2 regions of the Kribbella sp. NPDC050124 genome follow, and region 1 is predicted to be linked to the other one. Evidence: riboswitches for the same ligand, from Rfam matches in the RefSeq annotation. Region 1 holds a riboswitch; the other holds the start of a gene.
What was found. Region 1 has a riboswitch for S-adenosylmethionine ahead of thrC (threonine synthase). Riboswitches for the same ligand answer to the same signal wherever they lie in the genome.

Region 1 (11,474 bases):
CCCCGGCCTCACCTCGGACGACATCGTCGCCTTCCACCGGAACGCGCGGGACAAGCACGACACCAAGGTCGCGATCAGCTGCCTCGGCTCGGCCTTCCACCTGATCGAGAACGAGATGCCGTCCGTGCGCCTCGCACCGTCGCGCTACTCGATCCGCTCGACCTTGCAGGCTCTGGTCCTGACGACCACCGGCCAGCACGTCGGCGACGCCCAGGTAGCGCTCGGCATCATCGACCTGCCGGAACCGGACGAGGGCTTGGCAGCCGACCTGATCACCCTCGGCGCCAGCCTCGCTGCCCTCCCCGACGGCCGCCACCTCGTCGTCACCACCCGCGGCGTCCTCGAGCAGGCCACCGAACAGTTCACCCGCATGCCCCTGCTCGACCACCTCGCAGCCAGGCACAGTACGGCGTACGTCGGTTTCGGAGTCGGCCGTACGGCGGCCGAAGCCGAAGCCCTCGCCCGTCGCGCAGTCAGCCGCGCAGCTTCGATCGGCACCGTCGCCGGCGTCGTCTCGATGTCCGACGACGTCGAGATCGTCATCGAACCCACCGGCGACCAACCCGCCACCGCCCGCGGCCCCGAAAGCCTCCCCCTCCTCGCCCGCCGAGTAGGCCTCAACACCCAAACCCTCGCCCGCATGCGGGAACTGGTCGCCACCCTCCCCGACGGCCTCACCACCCAAGACGTAGCCGACCACCTGGCTGTCCAACTCCGCACCGCCCGCAGAGTCCTCAAGCGCCTGGAACGCGCCGGCCTGGCCGACCCCATAGGCAGCCAACAACACGGCCGAACCGGCCGCCCACCCACCGTCTACCTGATCCGCCTGTAAGTACTGGAGTCGACCCATGCGTGCTACGCAGCCGCTCCGTCGCGACAGCTACGCCCGCTCCCACCCACCCCCGGCTAATCGCCGGTGCTTCCCTGCCGTGCTATCGCAGGCACCCTGCGGGCTACCGCCCGCACCTGCGCGCTCCTGCGTCGCGCGCCATCGACCACCAGCCAACCGCCCGTCCGCGAGACAAACTGCCTCCCATCAACCGAGTGATCGCAGCCAAGTGGTGGATTCCGGCAAGACACCCGCGGACCGCGCGGGTGTGTAATCGCAGTCGAGCCGCTTAAACGACCGCCGTAACGCTCGACGGGCACGCCTTACGTCAGTTATCGCGCATCGTTTCCGCTGATCCTCCTGGGCCTTGCCGACCGGGTCGACGCCAACGCGCTGGCGCCACTCCTCATCGTGCTGTGGACGCTTGCTGCGGTTGGGAACGTCGCGATCGCCCGGACAATCTGGGATGGGCTCCGCGCCCACTGCCACCGCCGTACCCAAGCCGGGGCAGTCCCGTCTCCCTGATGACCGCGAGGACGTCAGGCGGCGCAGGTGGCTACTGCTGTGGCTGTCGGTGGTGTGGCGGTGTTTGTGGCTCTCGATGCGCCCACGCGACAGCGACCGTCCACACCAGCAACGCGACGACTGCCCCCACACCCCCGCCGAGCAGAGCACCGTCGCGAAGGCTGCCCACCACCGCGCCAACAGCGCCGGTCATGAGCAAGCGACCAGCAAGAGCGAACTCGCATCGCCGCCCCAGCTCAAATCACGCAACCGCTTTCGCATTGGGCGTCCGCGCTCCATCAGCATCACCACTTGAGTGCTGATCAACGAGGCGACGAGCAGGAAAGCCAGAGAGCGGACCGTGACCACGCCGCCCATCATGCCGCCAGCCTCGTGATTCGCATGGAGGCGGCACGCTGTGGACCTAGAGGTGCACATCCTGCTGCCCTACGCTGGCGGGATGCGCAGATCGATGTTGCTTGTCGCGATGGTGGTCTGTGCTGCGAGTCTTTTGACCGCTTGTGGGCCGGGGGTGTCGAGCAGCGTTGTCGGTATGTCGGTTGACGAGGCGGGCACGCCGGTGATCGTGTTGCAGAACTGCGACGGCCGCATCGCCGAGCTCCAGTTCTACGACCTATCTCGGCCGCGTACGGACGAAACCCCGCTCGCTCCGGTGGTGATGTACGTGAACCAGCGCCCGGACAAGGCTGTCGTCCAGATCCCGATCCAGACCGGCGGGAACGGCTGGCAGGTCCAGGGAGAACCACCGGTCTTGCGTGCTGACGGCAAGTACTTGATCCAGGCCTGGGGCAAACGCCACGACTGGTCCGGCCGCGGCACCGAGTTCACCCTGGGGGACCTCAAGACCGTCAAGCCTGGCCGAGTCCGCCACAGTTCTCCACCCGCCGGCGCCACCCCGCCGTACGACGCTCCCGTGAAGTACCAGGTGACACCGCTGACCGAGTTCATCACGGACAAGTGCCCGTGAGCCCTCGCGCAGCACCGCTCGCTGCGCTGATCGCCAGCGAGGAAGGTGGCGATCCCGCGCGGGCGGCGTACCTGGGCATGTGGCACGACTCGCAGGAGACCCGGATCGGCGACATCCCGCACAGCGCCAAGCCCTATCTGGAGGTCGCGAGCAACGAACGCATCACCGAAGACCAGGTCGCGGTGCTTCCCGAGAGCGCGGCCAAGAGCATTCGGGACGCCGTCAGCGAGCTCGCGGTGTGCGAAGCCTGGTGGGACGACACACTCCGTTCGTACCCGCGTCAGCCCCGGGTCTATGAGGTTCTCAGCTTCCTGGTTACCACCCCGGTGCCGCTAACGACTTGGCTGGCAGCGTGGGACGCACAGCCGCCCGGTCCCGCGGACCTCCACGCACAGGACCTGTGCGGCTGGTGGCTGCCCGACCTTCTCTCCGACGAACTGACCGTCGGATGGGTCGAGCAGACCGACATCACCGCCGAGATCAAGCGCTGGGTCCTGGAGTCAGCAAAACCCCGCCTCGCCCGCGTTCCCCTCGATCCCGACCTGACACTCCGCCTCCACCTCCTCGAGCAAGGCTATTGAGCGGGGGCTGGCGCAGAATGTGGTTGGCTTGAACAGGAAATAACGTGTTCAAGCCCGCCAGTTCCTCCGCAGGCCCCCGCTGTGTTGCCGCACAGCTCGCAAGCGTGGGCGACGGCCCACAGAAGGTCGGGTGGGTGGGAGCGCGCGGAGTAGCCGCGACGAAGGGCGACCCGCGTAGTGCTATTACGGGCGGATGATGGTGATGCCGGCGGGGGTGTTGTTGGTGAGGGCGGCTAACGCGGTGGGGGTTTCGTCGAGGGTGATGGTGCGGGTGATCAGGGCGGCGGGGTTTAGGTTGCCGGTGGCAACTAGGGCGAGCATTTCGGGGTAGGCGTGGGCGGGCATGCCGTGGCTGCCCAGCCATTCGAGTTCCTGGCCGATCAGGCGGCCTACGTCCAGCTGGACGCCGGATGGGAGAAGGCCGACCTGGAGGTGGCGGCCGCGGGGGCGCAACGCAAGGAGGGCCTGCTGGACGATGGCGTTCGAGCCGAGAGCGTCCATCGTGACGTGAGCGCCGCCGCCGGTGAGGTCGCGGAGCTCGGCCACCGTCTCGGCTGATGCCAGGACCGTGTCGGCAGCGCCGTACGTACGGGCGAGCTTCAACGCGTCAGGGTTCGTGTCGACGGCGATCACCCGCGCGCCGAGAGCGGCCGCGATCATGACCGCGGACAGCCCGACGCCCCCACACCCGAATATCACCACGTTCTCGTCCGCGGTGACCCGACCGACCTGACGAACGGCGCGGAAGGACGTCGCGAAGCGGCAGCCCAGACCGGCGGCGGTGTCGAAGGTCAGGTCGTCGGGCAGGCGGACCAGGTTCACGCCGGCGTAGGGGATGGCGACGTACGTGGCGAATGAGCCCCAGTAGTTGAAGCCCGGCTGCAGCTGGTTGGGACAGACCTGCTGGTTCCCGGACAGGCACTGCTCGCAGGTGCCACACGCGCAGATGAACGGAGTGGTGACGCGATCGCCGACCTGCCAGCCGGAGACGCCGGGGCCGACGGCGGCGATTGTTCCGGCCAGTTCGTGCCCAGGGACGTGCGGCAGGACGATGTCCAGGTCGTGTCCCATCCAGCCGTGCCAGTCGCTGCGGCACAACCCGGTGGCCTCGACCTTCAGGACGACACCACCGGGCTTCGGCTCCGGGGCCGCTACTTCGGCAACAGTCGGCAGGACGCCGTACTCCTCGACCAGAACAGCGCGCATCAGCCGCCGGCGACCGCCGGGATGATGGAGATCTCGCCGCCGTCCTTGACCGAGGTCTGCAGGCCGTCGGCGAAGCGTACGTCGTCGTTGTCGACGTACACGTTGACGAAGCGGCGCAGCTCGCCGGAGTCGTCCAGCACGCGGCCCCTGATGCCCGGGTAGGCGGTGTCGAGGGACTCGAGCACCTCGCTGAGTGTCGCGCCCTCGGCGCTGACCGAGGACGCGCCCTGGGTGTACTGGCGCAGGATAGTCGGGACCCGGACACTCACGCTCACTGCAGGCCTGCCTTCACGAAGGCGTCGTACGACGCGGGGATGGTCACCTTGGGGCCGACCCGGTCGGCCACGGCGTCGAGCGTCTTCAGCCCGTCGCCGGAGTTGATGATCACCGTCTCGGCCTCGGGGTCGAGCTGGCCGGTCTCGACGAGCTTCTTCAGCGTCGCGACCGTCACCCCGCCCGCGGTCTCGGTGAAGATGCCCTCGGTCCGGGCCAGCAGCTGGATGCCCTCGACGACCTCTTCGTCGGTGACGTCCTCGATCGCACCACCGGTACGGCGGGCCACGTCCAGGACGTACGGTCCGTCAGCGGGGTTGCCGATCGCGAGCGACTTGGCGATGGTGTCCGGCTTCACCGGCTTGACCACGTCGTACCCGTCCCGGAACGCCTGGGCGACGGGCGAGCAGCCGGTGGCCTGGGCGCCGTACACCTTGTAGTCGGTGGCGTCGACCAGGCCGAGCTTGCCGAGCTCGGTGAAGCCCTTGTCGATCTTCGTCAGCTGCGAGCCGGACGCGACCGGGATGACGATCTGCTGCGGCAGCCGCCAGCCGAGCTGCTCGGCGATCTCGAAGGCGAGCGTCTTGGAGCCCTCGGAGTAGTACGGACGGACGTTGACGTTGACGAACGCCCAGCCTTCCTCCTCGCCGGCGATCTCCGAGGCGAGCTTGTTCACGTCGTCGTAGTTGCCCTCGACGGCGACCAGCGTGCCGTCGTACACGGCGCTGGTGATGACCTTGGGGCGCTCGAGGTCGTGCGGGATGAACACGACCGAGCGGATGCCGGCGCGGGCGGCGGCTGCGGCCACGGCGTTGGCCAGGTTGCCGGTGGAGGGGCAGGCGAAGACCTTCATGCCGAGCTCACGGGTGGCGCTCAGGGCACTCGCGACCACGCGGTCCTTGAAGGAGTGCGTGGGGTTGCCCGAGTCGTCCTTCACCCACAGTTTGCGCAGGCCCAGCTCGCGGGCCAGGTTGCCGGCGTCGATCAGCCGGGTGTAGCCGGGTTCGGTGTTCGGGAAGCCGGCCACGTCGACCGGGACGGGCAGCAGCGGCTGGTAGCGCCAGATGTTCTTCGGGCCGGCCTCGATCTGCTCACGGGTGATGGTCGGGTACTCGTACCCGACCTCGAGCGGACCGAAGCACTCCGTACAGGCGTAGAACGGACCGAGCGGCGACTTCGCTCCACACGCGCGACAGCTCAGGTGCGTACCGTTGCCGAAGGCACCTTCACGGATGGTGTGGGTGGCGGTCAGGCTCATGTGAGGTTCCCTCCTCATCTTCCCCGGTCGCCGGATCTCGGCGCGGGACGGATTTGGCACCGTTCCGCCGCGAGGGCCCCGGACGGGACCTCAACGGGGAGGGTTGCCGGGACTTCGACGGGCCGTTTCCCTCAGTCCCTCTGGATGAGCTCCCCCGAGGTTACCCAATCGGGTCCATATTGTGTCTTCGGTTCCCACCATCCGAGACACTCGATCTCAGGCGTGCCGGGCCCGGAAGGTACGTCGGTACGCCGACGGGGACGTGTGGAGCTGCTTTGCGAAGTGATGACGCAGCGTCACCGGCGTCGCGAAGCCGGCCGCGGTCGCGATCTCCTCGACCGGGGCGTCACCAGTCTCCAGCATCGTCAAAGCGGCCTGGATCCGCTGGGCGATCAGCCACTTGCCCGGCGTCGTCCCGGTCGCCTTCACGAAGTGCCGCAGGTAGGTCCGCGACGACAACCCGGCCTGCTGAGCCAGATCCGGTACGCCGATCGGCTCGGCGAGATGCTCCAACGCCCACTCCAGGCTCCGCGCGACCGAGGCGTCGTCGGGATCGGGCGGTACCGGGGACTCGATGTACTGCGCCTGCCCGCCGGCCCGGTACGGCTGGATCACCAACCGCCGGGCGACCGCATTAGCCACGGCAGCGCCATAGTCCTTCCGGACCAGGTGCATGGCCAGATCCAGTCCGGCGGCGCACCCCGCACTCGTGAGTACGTCGCCTTCGTCGGTGTAGAGCGGCTCCGGATCCACATGGATCTTCGGATAGCGCTCGCGGAGCATGTCGGCGTACCGCCAATGTGTCGTGGCCCGGCGCCCGTCGAGCAGACCGGCAGCCGCAAGAGCGAACGCACCCGAGCAGATCGACACCATCCGGGCGCCACGCCGATGCGCGCTCTGCAGCGCCTCGATCAGCGCCGGCGAGGTCTCGCCGCGCGGGTCGTGGACGCTCGGGATGACGACCGTGTCCGCGGCCGCGAACTCGTCCAGGCCGTGCGGGCTGCTGAGCGTGGCGCCGCCGAGCACGCGGATCGGGTCCGGCGTCTCGGTGCAGACCTTCAGCCCGTACCAGGGCTGGTCGATGTCCGGCCAGGCCAGCCCGAACACCTCGATCACGATCCCGGCCTCGAAGGCCGTCATCCCGTCGTACGCGAGGACAGAAACCGTTCGTTGTCCCATGTGTCACAATCTTAGCGATAGTCGTCCTGAGCGCCACTTCTGCGGGCGGCTCCACCCTTGGACGATGGAGTCATGTTCAAGGTTCTGAAGGAGATCGCAGCCGGAATCAACGCCGCCTCCGCCGTCCGCCACGGGCTCACGCCGCCCGCCGGAGCGCTCACCGCCGACGGCCGTCGAGCGTACGCATCAGCGGCGTCGCGGCAACGCCGTGCACAACAACGCTCAGCACGACGGTGAAGCCGACGGTCGCCCACAACCACGGCAGGTCGGTGGCGAAGTGCACACCGACCGCGGCCAGATAGTAGATCGACGTCACACCCCGGACCCCGAAAGCCGCCGTCATCCAGCGCTCGGACCGATCCAACTCCGTGCGCGCGAGTGAGAGCCAGGCGATGACCGGGCGTACGACAAGCACCAGCAGGACGCCGATCACCGCGCCGGCCAGCGTGAGCGGCTCGAGCAGGCCGCCGGTGATCGCGACGCCGAGGAGCAGCAGGATCCCCCAGGTCAGGATGTGTTCGAGCTCCCCGATGAAGTTGTGAAGCTCCGAGTGGAACTCGTGACTCCGCTCAGCCGCCCGCAGCGCGAGCGCCGCGATGAAGACGGCGATGAACCCGTACCCGTGCAGTACCTCGGTCAGCCCGTAAACGCCGAGCGTCATGGCCAGGGCAAGGACAGGCTCACGTGAGTCCGCGAGCCGGAAGCTCTTCGCGGGCGCGCTGAACGCCATCTTGCCCAGCAGCCAACCAGCACCGAGACCGACCGCGACGCCGATGACCGTCTTACCTACGACGTACCAACCAAGCCACTCCCATGCCGAGTGCGTCTTGGTGGCGACAAAGACGGCCAGATAGACGAGCGGGAACGCCAGACCGTCGTTCAGACCCGCCTCGGAGGTCAGTGCGAACCGCACCTCGTCCTCCTCGTCCACCTCTGCGCTCTCACCGGTCGTCGGCCCGCCGACCTGGACGTCGGAGGCGAGCACCGGATCGGTCGGCGCGAGTACGGCGGCGATCAGCAACGCAGTCGCCGGAGCAAGGCCGAGCCACCAGCCCACTCCGGTCAGCGCAGCCACACCGGCCGGCATCGCAATGAACAGCAGCCGCCAGGTGACGCTCCAGCGGAGCAGACCGATCGGCCGGTCGATCGCCAGGCCGACACCCATCAGCGCGACGATGACGGTGAGCTCGGCCAGGTGTTCGGTCAGCTCGGGCTCAGCGATCGGGCTGAGTCGAGCGCGGTCGACGGCCAGCCCGAGCAGCAGGCCGGCGCCGAGGAAGGCGATCGGCGCGGAGACGGCGTACCGGCGGAGCAGACGGGGCAGTACGGCGCCCAGGAGTAGGGCCAGCCCCGCGACCAGGTAGAGCCCATCCCCGTCAATCGTCATCGTGCCGGGCCGGTGCCCAGCGGGCGGCTACCTCAAGCGATGCGTCGCACCCGGGGTGTGCGTCGGCAGGGACTTGCGTGGCCCGTAGCGTGGGTGGCCGACACCGGTCAGCTCGAGCAGCCGCTGCACACGGAACCGGTGGCCGCGGTAGGGCTCGATCAGCTCCGCACAGCCGTCGTCGTCGAGCTCCTCACCGATCAGCGCGTACGACACGTTGCGGGACACGTGGTAGTCGGCGAACGAGAACGCGTCCGCGTCACCATGCGCCCGCTGCCGCACCTCAGCAGCCGTCCACACACCGACACCGGGCAACGACCGCAGCCGCCGCTCGATCTCAGCGGAGTCGGTCAGCTCCAGCGTCCGCTCCAATGCCTTGGCGCGGGTCGCGGCCGTGATCACGACCCTCGACCGGCGGTTCTCCACGCCGGCGCGCAACCACTGCCAGGACGGGATCATCCGCCACTCGTCCGGCGCCGGCGGGACCATCATCACGCGCCCGTCCGGCGGCTGCGGTCCGGGCGCGGGTTCGCCGTACTCGCGCAGGATCAGCCGCCAGGCCCGGAACGCTTCCTTGCCGGTGACAACCTGCTCGATCCCGGCGGCGGCCATTGCCTCGAACACCGCCCGTGTCCGCGGCACCCGGACGTGCGGGAACCGCCGTGCCGCGTCCACCAGCGCCCGGTGCTCCGGCAACGGCTCGAACCCGTCCCAGCTGTCCGCGTCCCCCAGCAACTCCGGCACGCCGTCCAGCGCCCACCCGGCGCCCGGACCCCACGCCTCGGCCTCCACCTCGCCGGTCGACGGGTACGGCGTGAGCCGCAACAGCACCGGCCCGTCCGGTGTCCGCGTCGCCCGCCAGACGGTACGCCGTACCGGATCGAAGACGTACGCCGGATCGCCAGGACCCTTCCGCAGACCCCCGATCACCGAGTGCGGGTCCACCACCCGCCCAGGACGCCAAACCCGCACCACCGAACTCACCCGCCAAGTCTTACTCACGCCACGGACAGAACCGCATACTGAGGCATGACTGGGTGGCAGCGGGTGAAGGTCGTGGGGAACTTCCTGAATCTGTCCACACTCGCCGGCCTGCTGGTCGGCGTGATCGGGCGAGCGTCGTTCAGCCGGGGACCGCGGGGGCTGTTCTTCGCGAACGGGTACAAGGTGAAGTTCCCGGTGGCGAGCGCGTTCACGATCGGGAACGTGGTGCTCAGCAAGCACGAGCGGGCGTACTTCGACGACGACGCTCTGGTGCGGCACGAGGAGCGGCACTCCTGGCAGTACTTCTGCCTGATCGGCCTGCTGCTGTGGCCGCTGTACGTCGTCGGCGTCGTCGTCTCGTGGTGCCTCACCGGCGACCCGGCGTCCCGGAACCCGTTCGAGCGGCTGGCCGGCCTCAAGGACGGCGGGTACGTCGAGCGGCCGATCCAGCCGTTCAGCCAGACCCTGTCGCAGACGCTCAGCGTGCTGCGATCGCGTCCGAAAGCGCCGTGAGCACGGTCACCACACCAGTGGGGTCGTCCACCACGATGTCCGCGGCTTCGATCAGCTCGGTCGCGTTGGAAGACCTCGTGGCCAGCAGCACCGCCCGCAGACCGGCCTTACGCTGCTCCTCGATCGCCCGGTACGCCGCCAGGTCGCCGAGGTCATCACCGGCGTACAGGATCGACTGAGCACCGGTGTCCTCGAGCAGGCGCCGCAGTGCGACCCCCTTGTCGATACCCGGCGGCCTCAGCTCCAGCACCAGGTTGCCCGGCTCCAGTCGCAGCTCGGTCGACTCGGCCAGCTCGGTCAGCGGCGTACGCAGCCTGTCGAATGCGCCCGCCGGATCGGCCATCCGGCGGGTGTGAACCGCCAGCGAGCTCTCCTTGTCCTCCACAAAGGCGTCGGCGAGCCCCAGCTCCTGCAGCAGCCCCGGCAACCGGTCGCGCGCTTCAGCGACACCGGACGGCACCGGGGCACTCGTCACCCGCCCAGTCGCTGCGTCCCACCGCTCCAGCCCGTAGTGCCCGAGTACGACGAGACGCCCAAGCCCAGGGTGTCCGGTGACACCGGTCAGCTCCGTGGCGACCAGCGCCGGGCGCCCGGTGACGATCGCCACCTGGTTCACCGAACGGGCCAGGCGGGCCAGTGCGTCGAGCGAGCCTTCCACCGGCCGGGACATGGCCGGGTCCTCGACCAGCGGGGACAGCACACCGTCGAAGTCCGTCGAGATCACCGCGGTGGCCGGATCGGCGACGATCGCCTCCCAGCCCTCGCGCCCCGCCTCGGTCTGGATCGTCGGCGTGCTCATCCGGTGTAGTCCGAGGTGAGGATCACGGTGAGGCGGTCCTTCTTCATGTTGTCCAGCGCGCCCTTGGTGCGGCCCACACCGAGGTCGCGGGCGAGTTGGTTGGCGGCGGCGAGCATGCCCGGCGGGTAGTACACGGTGCTTCCGGCGACCTTGCCGTGCCAGTTGTCGGCGCCGGCCACGGTCCAGCCCGCCTGCCGCGCGCGGCCCGCGACCGAGTCGGCCAGGCCCTTGCGTCCAGTGTTGTTGTAGACCTCTACGGCCGGCCGCTGGTCCGGCGGGATGGTGGTCGTCTGTGTCGCGGGCGGCCCGGTGGCCGGCGGCACGGTGGTGGTCGGCTCGCTGCTGGCCGGAGTCGTCGGCTCCGTGCTCGACGGCGCGGCGGTCGTCGGATCGGGCGTAGGCGTGGGGGTGGACCGGGGCACGCTGGCGCCGACCGTCGACGGGCCGCCAGTCGGCTTCGGCGACGGCGTGTTCGTGCCCTCGTCCGCGGTGCTGTCGTTACCGCGGGTGCCGAACAGCACCAGCAGCCCGGCCACGATCGCGACGACGGCCAGCACGGCGACGAGGGACGAGAGGACCTGGCCCCTGTCGTCCTTCGGGCGAGGCATGTCTCAGACCTCGATACCCAAGCGGCGTGCGGAGCGGGCTCGCTGGCGGGCGGCGCGTAGTCGGCGCAGGCGCTTCACCAGCAGCGGGTCGTGGGCGAGGGCCTCGGGCCGGTCGATGAGCGCGTTCAGCACCTGGTAGTACCGAGTCGCGGACATCTGGAACTGGTCCCGGATCGCCTGCTCCTTGGCGCCGGCGTACTTCCACCAGTGCCGCTCGAAGGCAAGGATCGCGCCGTCACGCTCGGAGAGTCCGGCAACGGCCGGCGGCGCAGCCTCGGCGGGGCCGGGAGAGCTGGCGTTGGCGCTGTCCATCTGCTGGTGACTCCTGTGCGGTCGGTGGTCGTCCGTCCGCGCTCCACTGTACGGGC
Region 2 (11,474 bases), on a different contig from region 1:
TCGTCGTCGAGGACGGTGTCGTGGTCGACCTGGTCGACCGCAAGGCCGTGGTGGCCGGCAAGGTGGACTGCGGGTACGTTTTCGTCGACGGGTCGACGGTCGGCGACATCACCGAGACCTCGCTGAAGGACCGCCGGATCCTCGGCGACGAGGGTTTCATCTCGGTGATCGCCGTGATGGACTCGGTGACCGGCAAACTGACGGCAGGGCCGGAGATCCAGGCGCGCGGGTTCGCCGAGGACGACACTGTCTTCGACGACCTGAAGCCGAAGATCGAGGCCGAGATCGAGAAGGCGATCGGCAGCGGCGTGGACGACATGTACCAGCTGCAGCAGGTGATCCGCCGGGTGGTCGGCAAGTGGGTCAGCGACACCCACCGCCGCCGCCCGATGATCATCCCGGTCGTGGTCGAGAGTTAGACAACAGGGGAGAGAGGGGCCGGCGATGACCATCAGCGGAGTGAACGGGACGGGCCAGCGCCGGCCCACGATGAAGGAGGTCGCGGCCCGGGCCGGGGTCGCGCTGAAGACCGTCTCCCGGGTGGTGAACGAGGAGCCGAACGTCAGCCCGGAGCTGACCGCCAAGGTCCAGGCCGCGATCAAGGAGCTCAACTACACCCCGAACGAGAGCGCCCGGATGCTGCGCCGCGGCAAGACCGGGACGATCGCGGTGGTCATCCGCGACATCGGCGACCCGTTCTTCGCCTCGCTCGGCCGGGCGGTCGAGCTGTGGGCGCGGTCGTCCGGCTCGGTGGTGATGATCGGCCTGACCGACGAGGACCCGGACCGCGAGCGCGACGTCTGCCTCGAGTTCGTCGCCCGCCGGCCGGACGCGCTGATCATGGCGCCGATCGGGGAGACCCAGGAGTACCTCGCGCCGCACGTGGACGCCGGGATGGCGGTCGTCACGATCGACCGGCCGGCGCACGGGATCGAGGCGGACGCCGTGCTGGCCGACAACGCCGGCGGGATCGACCAAGCGATCGACCACCTGGTCCGGCAGGGCCACCGGCGGATCGCCTACCTCGGTGACGACGAGCGGATCTTCACCGCTCGCGAGCGGGTGGTCGCCTACCGGGCGGCGATGTCGCGGCACGGCATCGAGGTGGACGAGGACCTGGTCCACCTGTCCGAGCCGACGACCGAGGGCATCGGCATCACGCTGTCCGCCGTACTCGATCGTTCCGAGCCGGCCACCGCGTTGCTGTCGGCGAACAACATGACCACGGCCGAGGTGCTCCGCGGGCTCGCGGGCCGCCGGGACCAGGTCGCGCTGGTGTCCTTCGACGACCTCGCGCTCGGCGATCTGCTCAGCCCCGGGCTCACCGCGGTCGCGCAGTCCGCCGACGTGATGGCCCGTACGGCGATCCAGCTGATGACCGAGCGCCTCCCGGAACCTCACCGCCCCGGCCGCACGGTCCGCGTCCCGGTGAAGCTCACCATCCGCGGATCAGGCGAGATCCCGCCCACCAGCTGACCGTCACTTCCGGTAGAGCTCGACCAACGGGCATTGGAAGGGATCGCGGGCCCGCAGCCCGACGTTGTTCAGGTAGTCCACGACGATCCGGTACGACGTGAACAGCCCGACCTCGGTGTACGTGATGTCATGCCGCGCGCAGTACTCGCGGACGATCGGCCGGACCAGCTTGAGGGTCGGCCGGGGCATGCTCGGGAACAGGTGATGCTCGATCTGGTAGTTCAGCCCGCCCATCGCGAAGTCGACCAGCACCCCGCCACGGATGTTGCGCGACATCAGCACCTGGCGGCGCAGGAAGTCGAGCTTCATCGTGGCCGGCACCAGCGGCATGCCCTTGTGGTTCGGCGCGAACGAAGCACCCAGCCAGATCCCGAACACTGCCAGCTGGATGCCGAGGAACGCGCTGGCCTTGCCGACCGGTAGCAGGAGGTACAGCGCGGCGACGTACCCGCCGATCCTCGACACCACGACCGCAGCTTCGACGCGCTCGAGCCGGGTCGCGCCGCGGCGGAGCAGGTGCCGCAGACTCGACACGTGCAGGCCGACCCCCTCCAGCGTCAGGAGCGGGAAGAAGAGCCAGCCCTGCCGGGCGGCGATCCACCGACCGGTCCGACCGCGCTTCGCGACGGCGTCGGGGTGGAACGCGATCACGTCGAGCTCGACGTCAGGGTCCTTGCCGACCTGGTTCGGCGCGTTGTGGTGCCGATTGTGCTTGTGGCGCCACCAGGTAGCACTCATGCCGGCGATCGGCCCGGCCAGGAAGCGCGCCGTCCAGTCGTTCCAGGCGGGGGAGTGAAAGATCTGCCGGTGGGCGCTGTCGTGACTGAGGAAGGCGACCTGCGTGAGCACCGCGGCCAATGCGCCGGCGAGCAGGAGCTGGTACCAGGAGTCGCCCAGCAGTACGACGCCTGCGCCGACGCCGGCCAGTGTGGTGAGCACGAGCCCTATCCGGGTGAAGTAGTAGCCCTTGCGGCGTCGGAGCAGGCCGAGCTCGCGGACAGTCCGCATGAGGTCTGTGTAGAGGCTGGTGTACTGCTGCTGCGTGCTTTGGGGGTGGGCGGCGAGCTGTGACATGGGTCTGCCCCGTCCTGGGAGGGTGCGCACAGCATCCGGCCGCCCCGCCACCGGGCCGTTAAGCCGGTCGGGCCCGCAGATGGCCCGTGGCCGTCGGCTCGGCAAAGCCGGCACCGGCGCCCTGGCTGATTTGGCGCCCAGTTCGCCCGGCTGTCACCTGGCCGTCATCGCGGCGGCGCACCTTCAGGTCATGAACTTGAGCCGCCGCCAGCTCCTGGCCGCATCCACCGTTGCCGGTGCGTCCCTCGCCGTACCTGGGGTAGCAACTGCGACGCCGAACCTCGTCCGCCGCGATCGGCCCGCGTTGCCGTCCGGGATCATGTCCGGTGACGTCACCGAGAACTCGGCCGTCGTCTGGTCTCGGACCGACCGCCAGGCCCGTCTCGTCGTCGACCTGACCAGCCACGGCCGGTTCGACCGGGCGATCCGGTTGCGCGGTCCGATCACCGGGCCCGACGACGACTTCACCGCGCAGCTCCCGCTGAAGGGCCTGCGCCCGGGCCAGCGGTACGACTACCGGATCGCGTTCGAGGACTCCAGCGGCCGCCGTGGCGAGTCGCTCGAGGGTTCGTTCAGTACGCCGGGACGCAACCGCGGACTGTCCTTCGTCTGGACCGGCGACACCGCGGGCCAGGGCTACGGCATCAACCCCGACCTCGGCGGCATGATCGCGTACCAGGCGATGCACGACACCCGGCCCGACTTCTTCCTGCACTCCGGCGACAACATCTACGCCGACGGCCCGATCGCGGCCGAGGTGAAGGTTGCCGACGGCACCATCTGGCGCAACGTGGTGACCGAGGAGGTCGCCAAGGTCGCCGAGACGCTGGCCGAGTACCGCGGCCGGTACAAGTACAACCTGCTCGACGAGCACGTCCGGGCCCTGTACGCCGACGTGCCGATCGTCAGCCAGTGGGACGACCACGAGACCGTCAACAACTGGTACCCGGGAGAGATTCTCACCGACGCGCGCTACACCGAGAAGCGGGTCGACGTCCTGGCGGCCCGGGCCCGGAAGGCGTTCCTGGAGTACCTCCCGATGGAGCACACGGCCGGTCGGGGCCGGATCTACCGCAAGGTGAGCTACGGCCCGCTGCTGGACATCTTCTGCCTGGACATGCGGACCTACCGCGACACCAACCCGAAGCCGGACGTGGCCGGCGAGGTCGCGATCCTCGGCGCGGAGCAGTCCGAGTGGCTGGTCCGCGAGGTCGCGAAGTCCAAGGCGACCTGGAAGGTGATCGCCAGCGACATGCCGATCGGCGTGCTGGTCCCGGACGGCACCGAGATCGAGGCGGTCGCGAACGGCCTGGCCGGCGCGCCGGGTGGTCGCGAGCACGAGATCGCCTGGATCCTGAGCCAGTTCAAGCGGCGCGAGATCCGCAACACGATCTGGCTGACCGCGGACGTGCACTACTGCGCGGCGCACCACTACGACCCGTCGCGGGCGTCCTTCACCGACTTCGACCCGTTCTGGGAACTGGTCGCCGGGCCGATCAACGCCGGCACGTTCGGGCCGAACGCGCTGGACCCGACGTTCGGGCCGAAGGTCGAGTTCGTGAAGGCGGCCGACTTCCCGAACCAGCCGCCGAGCGGCGGCAACCAGTTCTTCGGCCATGTCGACATCGACCCGCGCACCGGCGTGTTCACCGCCTCCCTGCGCGACCTCTACGGCAAGGTCCTCTGGTCCAAAGACATCAAACCCGCCCGATGAGACAGGCGGTGCAGAAGGGCCGCTGAGGCCCGTCGTGCTCACTGGCCCCGGCGCCTGTGCGGGATGCCGCCCACCGGGGCCGGTGGGTACGACGCTCAGCCCTTGAAGAACTCGAGTGCGAGGCGCGTGACCTCGTCAGGTTTGTCGTCCACGACGAAGTGGGACGCGCCGGCGACCTCGTGGATCCGCAGGTCGTCGACGTAAGGCTCGTAGCCGTGCAGGAATTCGGCCCGCACGTTCGGATCCTCGGCGCCGAGCAGTACCAGCGTCCGGGTGGTCAGCCGCTGGTCCTTGTACTTACCGCGAAGCATTCGCGTACCGACCGGCTGGATGAAGTGCCGGTACAGCGCGGACCCGGCGCGGGCGCGGGCCGGCTCGCGCAGTCGCTCGGTGAAGATCTCCAGGTCCTCGTCGCTGATCCCGTGGGAGACCGACGCCAACAGGTAGCGCGTCAGCCACGTCCGCAGCGCCCACGGACCGAGGCCCGGCACCGGCAGGATGAAGTTGAACCAGGCATGCCGTAGGAGGCTGCGCACCATCGCGCCGTCGAAGTCGATGTACGGCGGCGGGATCGCGATCGACACCTGGTCGCGGACACGGTCCGGATGTTCCAGGCACAGCAGATACGCCACGATCGCGGACCAGTCGTGCGCGATCAGGTGCACCTGGTCGAGGTCCAGCGCGTCCAGCAGCGCGAGTAGGTCGCCGAGCAACTGATCGGCGGTGTACCCGTCCGGCGGCGCGTCGGTCCAGCCGGCGCCGCGCAGGTCGGGGCAGATCACACGGTAGTGCTGAGCCATGGTGGGAATGACGTCACGCCACTCCCACCAGTGCTGCGTGAAACCGTGGAGCATCAGGACGGCGTCGCCGCTGCCGGCTTCGGTCACATGCATCCGGAGTCCAGGCAGCTCGACGTAGGTGTGGGTCACCCCATCGAGTGTCGGAAGCATGCCATCGACGCTACTACGAACGTAGTACAAAGTCACTACGTCTATAGTGACCGCATGACGCCAACTCGTGTTCGCGTCCTGGACGCCGCGGTCGAACTACTCGGCACCGAGGGTCTGCGCGCTCTCACCCACGCCCGCGTCGACGACAAGGCTGGCCTGCCGAAGGGCTCGACCTCGAACTACTTCCGCACCCGGGCGGCGTTGCTGTCCGGTGTGGTCGACTGGATCACCGAGAGCGAGGGGCAGGCGCTGAGCACAGCGTTCGCTCCGGCCACGGCCGAGGAGTTCGTCGACATCATGTGCGGACTGTTCGACTACCTCACCCGGGTCAACCGGGTACGCACCACCGCACGGCTGGTGCTGTTCCTGGAGGGCAGCCACGATCCAGCCATCCGGGCCGGATTGTCCCGCGGCCGGGAGGTGATGGAGAACATTGCCGTGACGGCACTGGCCGGCCTCGGCGCACCCGATCCGCTGGCCGCCGCCCGGGCGATCGCCGCCGCCTCGGAGGGCCTGATCCTGCACCGCATCGCACGGCACGACGACGTCGACCCCCGCCCCACCTTCGAACTGCTCTTGAAGGTTGCACTAGCCAGCTAGCTTTGTCCCCATGACCTACCCGGAGACCCGGCGCGACGACGTCGTCGAGACATTGCACGGGCGCCTGATCACCGATCCGTACCGCTGGCTGGAGGACCCCGACGCACCCGGCACCCGGGACTGGGTCACTCGCCAGAACGCGTTCACCGAGGCCCAGCTGTCGAGCTATCCGGAGCGGGCGTGGTTCCAGGCCACGATGTCCGCGATCCTGGCCCGGCCGCGGGCCGGCGTCCCGGTGAAGAAGTCCGGCTGGTACTTCGTCGGCCGCAACGACGGCACCCAGGCGCAGGACGTCGTGTACGTCGCGGACACGCTTGAGGATCTCGTCGACGGCGGCCGGGTGCTCATCGACCCGAACACGCTGTCTGCCGAGGGCACGGACTCGCTGGGCACCTTCACGGTCAGCCCGGACGGCAAGTACTTCGCGTACGGCATCAACGAGAGCGGCAGCGACTGGACGACGTTCCGGCTGCTCGACATCGCCACCGGCACACCGGTCGACGACGTGGTGACGGAGGCCAAGTTCTGCGAGGCCACGTGGTTGCCGGACAGTTCGGCGTACCTCTATCTGCACTACCCGGCCAGCGGTCGCAGCGAGGGCACCGAGACGAAGTCGCTGTCCGGTGGCCGGTTGATGCTGCACCGGGTCGGTACGCCGCAGTCGTCGGACGCACTCGTGCTGGACTTCCCGGACAACGACCGCATCTTCATCACGCCCGAGGTGTCCGAGGACGACCGGTATCTCATCGTCCACATCAGCGAAGGCACCGACCCGGCGGCCCGGCTGTGGGTCTTCCCGATCACGTCCGACGGCGGCATCGGCGAGCCGATCAAGGTGGTCGACTACCTCGCGGACGAGATCGCGTTCGTGCGGATGTCCGGTGACCAGCTGGTCCTGCGCACCGATCGCGACGCACCCCGCGGTCGCGTCGTGCTCGCCTCCCTCGACGGGCAGTACACCGATCTGATCCCTCAGGGCGAGGGCACGCTGCAGGCGGTCCGCGGTACTGCGAGCGGTCTCGCGACGCTGACGCTGGTCGACGCGCAGCCCGTGCTCACCCTGTACGCGTTGGACGGCTCCGACGCCCGCGTCGTGGAGGCGCCGGGCGGGGGAGTGGTCGGGATGAACGCCTCCCCGGAGTACGACGAGCTGTTCGTCGGGCTGTCCACACCGACCGACCCGACCCTGTCGTACGTCGTGTCGGCCTCGACCGGCGCCGTACGCGCGCTGCCCGAGCTCGTCCGCGGGTCGGGCGGCTTCACCTCGCCGACGATTACCGTCGAGCGCCGGATCGAGCCCGGTCGCGAGGTGCCGTACTTCCTGATCAGCCGCGCCGACCTGGACTACTCGTCACCACGCCCGACCCTGCTCTACGGGTACGGCGGCTTCCGCATCCCGATCCTGGCCGAGTACAGGCCGGGCTGGCCGGCGTGGCTGGCCGCCGGCGGAGTCCTGGTGATCGCGAACCTGCGCGGCGGCGGCGAGTACGGCAGCGCCTGGCACGAAGCGGGCCGCCTCAAGAACAAGCAGAACGTCTTCGACGACTTCATCGCCGTCGCCGAGCACCTGCGCGACACCGGCGTGACCACGTCCGAGCAGCTCGCCATCCACGGGCGCAGCAACGGCGGTCTGCTGGTCGGAGCCGCGCTGACGCAGCGGCCCGACCTGTTCGCGGTCGCGCTGCCGGGCGTCGGCGTACTCGACATGCTGAGGTTCCACCTGTTCACGGTGGGGGCCGCCTGGACGTCCGACTTCGGGCATCCGGGCAACCAGGAGCAGTTCGAGGACCTGCTGGCGTACTCGCCGCTGCACCGAGTGCAGGAGGGGACGGCATACCCGGCCACGCTCGTGGTCACCGGTGACCACGACGACCGGGTGGTGCCGCTGCACAGTCACAAGTTCATCGCCGCGTTGCAGCATGCCCAGTCCTCGGCCGAACCTGTCTTGACCAGGGTCGAGGTCAACACCGGTCACGGCTTCGGGAAACCCGCCGCGATGGTCGCGTCGGAATGGGCGGACCTACTGGCGTTCGCTGCTCACCACGTAGGCCTTGTTCCTCCTGAGCAGTAGGCGGGCTGCATCACCAGATGCGAGGCGCTTGCAGGTCGCGGGGGTCGTCGGTGGGCTGACAGCCGTGCGCGGACTCCTCGTACTCCGACCGCGGTCCGCTGGTGGCCAGCGTCCGTACGGCGTTGACGAGTCGGTCCACGTGCTCACGCGTCGTCCCGAGGCCGAGGCTCGCGCGGACCGCCGTACCGTGCTCGGGGGAGTCGGCCAGCAGGTGTCCGACGAGCGGGTGCGCACAGAACTTGCCGTCGCGGACGCCGATGCCGTACTCGGCGCTCAGCGCCGCGGAGACCAGCGTCGAGGTCAGGCCGGCGACGGTGAAACACACCGTGCCGACGCGGTCCGCGTCCTGGCCGAAGATCGAGTACGTCGTGACGCCCGGAATCTGCGCGAGACCGGTCCGGAGCCGGGCGAGCAGGCTGCGCTCGTGCTGCTCGATGGCGTCGCGGTGCTTGCTGATCGCCGCACAGGCCGAGGCCAGCGCGATCGCGCCGATGACGTTGGGGGAGCCGCCCTCATGCCGCGCCGGACCGGTCGCCCAGACCACGAGGTCTTCGGTGACCGCGGTCGTCGCGCCGCCGCCGTACAGGTAAGGCTCGGCGGCGTCGAGCCAGTCGGAGCGGCCGATCAGAGCGCCGGCACCGTACGGGGCGTAGAGCTTGTGGCCGGACAGGGCGACCCAGTCGACGTCCAGCCTGGCGATGTCGACCGCGCGGTGCGGGGCGATCTGCGCGGCGTCCAGGCAGACGCGCGCACCGTGCGCCTTGGCGACGGCTGCGATCTCGGCGATCGGGAAGATCTCACCGGTGACGTTGGACGCACCGGTCACGACGACGAGCCGCGGGCCCTCGGGCGCGTTGCGGAGTGCGTCGGCGACGTTGGTGACGGCCTCACTCGGGCTCGCCGGCGCAGCCAGGCGCACGGTCCGCTCGGCCGGCCAGGGCAGCAGCGCGGCGTGGTGCTCGGACTCGAACACGATCACGGTCGCGTCCGCAGGGACAGCGTGGGCGAGCAGGTTCAGCGCGTCGGTCGTCTGCCGGGTGAAGATCACCTGGTCGTCCGTACGGGCACCGACGAAGGCGTGCACCTCGGCACGGGCCCGCTCGTACCACTGGGTCGTGATGCGCGAGGCGTAGCCGTTGCCGCGGTGCACCGACGCGTACGACGGCAGTGCCGCCTCGACGCTGGCGCGGACCGACTCCAGACACGGCGCGCTGGCGCCGTGGTCGAAGTTCGCGTAGTCGGTGACCCGGCCGTCGGCCAGCGGGACCAGGAGGTCCGAGCCGACCGTGGTGGGCATGGTGCCAGTGACGAGGCGGGCCACCGTCGGCCGCGGGGTCGTCGTACTGGCAGGCTCGAGGATGGAGAGAATCGACATGCTGCTGCTCCCAGGAAGTCCGCACTTGCCGAACGGGGTATCCGCACGGCCTGGTCTTCACCCGGGGCACCCCACCGCGGAGGAGGGTTGCCGGCCAGCGAGCCGGGGCTTGACGCTGGCGCTCATGACCTGCCGAAGACGGTAACGAACGGGCTACGGCTGACGCCAGCGCCTATCTCATGTGATGAGATAGGCGAACACATCGTGGACACCTTGGGGATCGCATGACTTGGAGAGCACCTGCCGTCGAACGACCGGCCGGCTCGTTGACCGCACCGGAGCGCTCGTTGCTCCAGGGCTACCTGGACTTCTACCGCACGACGCTGCTCTTCAAATGCGCCGGCCTGACGGCATCGCAGTTGGCCGAGCGGCCGTCGCCACCGTCGAACCTCTCGCTGCTCGGGCTGATCCGGCACCTGACCAAGGTCGAGCGGATCTGGTTCCGGATCCACTTCGCCGCCGACCCCGCCGAGCCGGTGTTTCCGCTGGAGCTCGGGAAGGACGCGGACTTCGAGCTCATCGATCCTGCCGACGCCGAGGCGGCGTACAACGGCCTGATCGAGGAGTGGAAGCTGTCCGACGAGGCTGCCGCCGGGCACTCGCTGGACGAGCGCTTCACCTTCAAGGACACCGAGTCGACGCTGCGGATGATCTACATCCACCTGATCGGCGAGTACGCCCGCCACTGCGGCCACGCCGACCTCGTCCGCGAACAGCTGGACGGCACCACCGGCGCCTAAGCCGCGGCTGTGCCCTTCACGCTTGCCCACCCGGGGGTACGTGGTGCTCTGGCACCTGTTCGGGTGGCGGCGCCGTGACGCTACGGATGGGGCGGCGTGATCGGCGTGTGACACGTGGGACTCGAGAGGTAATCGGGGTAGCCTGAGGTATATGGCGACCCGCACGTCTTCCCCGGCGCGGGCGCAGAAGTCGGCAGCCAACCGGCCGAGGACGGCGCGGTCGGCTGCTGGTGGACGCTCCCGTCCGTCAGGCGCCCAGAAGCGTGGGCAGAGCGCACAGAGTGCACGGAGCGCGAAGCGCGGCGGTGGATCCACCGCCGCGCGGACCAGCACGCCCAAAAGCAGCGGACCGGGCCCGTTCGCGGCCGCCATGCTCGCGCTCGGCCGCGGCTTCGTGAAGCTCTGGATCGGCATCGCGCACCTGCTCGGCGGCATGGTCCGCGGGATCGGCAACGGCGCCCGCGACCTCGACCCCGAGCATCGCCGCGACGGCGCCGGGCTGTTCCTGATCGGCCTGGGCGTCGTGGTGGCCGCTGCCATCTGGTGGGACCTGCCAGGTGCCGTCGGCAACGTCATCCGGACCGTCGTCAGCGGCAGCGTCGGCATGCTCGGCTGGGCCGTCCCGCTGATGCTGCTGTTCATCGCGCTGCGCACCATGCGCCACCCAGACCGCAACGGCCCGGCCGGCCGCCAGGTGATCGGCTGGACCACGTTCGCGCTCGGTGTGCTCGGCCTGATCCACATCGCCAACGGACTGCCCCGGCCCGGCAACCCGGCCGACGCCCCTATCAAGGAGGCCGGCGGCGCGATCGGGTACTTCATCTCCACGTTCCTGTCCGACCTGCTCACGCAGTACGTCGCCGCCCCGCTGCTGGTGCTGCTGTCGATCTTCGGCGCGCTGGTGATCACCGGGACGCCGGTCTACGCGATCCCACTCCGGGTCCGCGCGGCGTTCGACGTACTGATGGGACGTACGGCGCTGCCCGAGGACGCGCCGTCCGTTGTCGCGTCGACCGACGACACCGTCCGGCTGACCCGCAAGGAGCGCCGCGCCAAGGCGGCCTCCTCCGAAGACGAAGATGGCGAGCCTACGGTCAAGCCGTACGACTCGCCGGTGCTCGAAGGGCGCGAGCTCACCAAGCGCGGCCGGAAGTCGAAGGCCGCGCCGCCTGCTCCGGAGGGGGACGACGTCGACGCTGCGGCGGCCGCCGTACCTTCGCCGCCGCCGGTCGTTGCCTCGGGCAAGTCGTCGTCGGACGCGCCGCCGGAGCCGCCGCCGCATACGCCGCTGCCGGTGCGGGTCGAGCAGCTGAGCCTGTCCGGCGACATCACGTACACGCTGCCCGACGGCCAGATCCTCAAGCCCGGCTCGGTGCACAAGGCGCGGACCAAAGCGTCCGACCAGGTGGTCGACCGGCTCACCGAGGTGTTCGAGCAGTTCGGCATCGACGCCCAGGTCACCGGCTACACCCGC

Region 2: another riboswitch for S-adenosylmethionine. It lies ahead of ACIBL3_RS07775 (aminotransferase class V-fold PLP-dependent enzyme); the one in region 1 lies ahead of thrC (threonine synthase).

What each region holds. Positions count from the first base shown of each region.
Region 1 is NZ_JBITJU010000020.1:101,299-112,772, reverse strand. It holds gene ACIBL3_RS34475 (helix-turn-helix domain-containing protein) at 1-832, shown strand, start outside; gene ACIBL3_RS34470 (hypothetical protein) at 1,544-1,714, opposite strand; gene ACIBL3_RS34465 (hypothetical protein) at 1,887-2,321, shown strand; gene ACIBL3_RS34460 (hypothetical protein) at 2,318-2,902, shown strand; gene ACIBL3_RS34455 (zinc-dependent alcohol dehydrogenase family protein) at 3,086-4,108, opposite strand; gene ACIBL3_RS34450 (ubiquitin-like small modifier protein 1) at 4,108-4,383, opposite strand; gene thrC (threonine synthase) at 4,380-5,639, opposite strand; SAM riboswitch class I at 5,651-5,790, opposite strand; gene ACIBL3_RS34440 (helix-turn-helix domain-containing protein) at 5,856-6,818, opposite strand; gene ACIBL3_RS34435 (cation:proton antiporter) at 6,976-8,205, opposite strand; gene ACIBL3_RS34430 (DNA-3-methyladenine glycosylase family protein) at 8,233-9,186, opposite strand; gene ACIBL3_RS34425 (hypothetical protein) at 9,232-9,699, shown strand; gene otsB (trehalose-phosphatase) at 9,665-10,498, opposite strand; gene ACIBL3_RS34415 (LytR C-terminal domain-containing protein) at 10,495-11,106, opposite strand; gene ACIBL3_RS34410 (DUF3263 domain-containing protein) at 11,110-11,418, opposite strand.
Region 2 is NZ_JBITJU010000002.1:179,723-191,196, forward strand. It holds gene ACIBL3_RS07740 (ribonuclease J) at 1-419, shown strand, start outside; gene ACIBL3_RS07745 (LacI family DNA-binding transcriptional regulator) at 445-1,476, shown strand; gene ACIBL3_RS07750 (fatty acid desaturase family protein) at 1,480-2,550, opposite strand; gene ACIBL3_RS07755 (alkaline phosphatase D family protein) at 2,741-4,264, shown strand; gene ACIBL3_RS07760 (alpha/beta fold hydrolase) at 4,360-5,214, opposite strand; gene ACIBL3_RS07765 (TetR/AcrR family transcriptional regulator) at 5,269-5,814, shown strand; gene ACIBL3_RS07770 (prolyl oligopeptidase family protein) at 5,825-7,885, shown strand; gene ACIBL3_RS07775 (aminotransferase class V-fold PLP-dependent enzyme) at 7,896-9,260, opposite strand; SAM riboswitch class IV at 9,277-9,390, opposite strand; gene ACIBL3_RS07780 (DinB family protein) at 9,485-10,000, shown strand; gene ACIBL3_RS07785 (DNA translocase FtsK 4TM domain-containing protein) at 10,152-11,474, shown strand, end outside.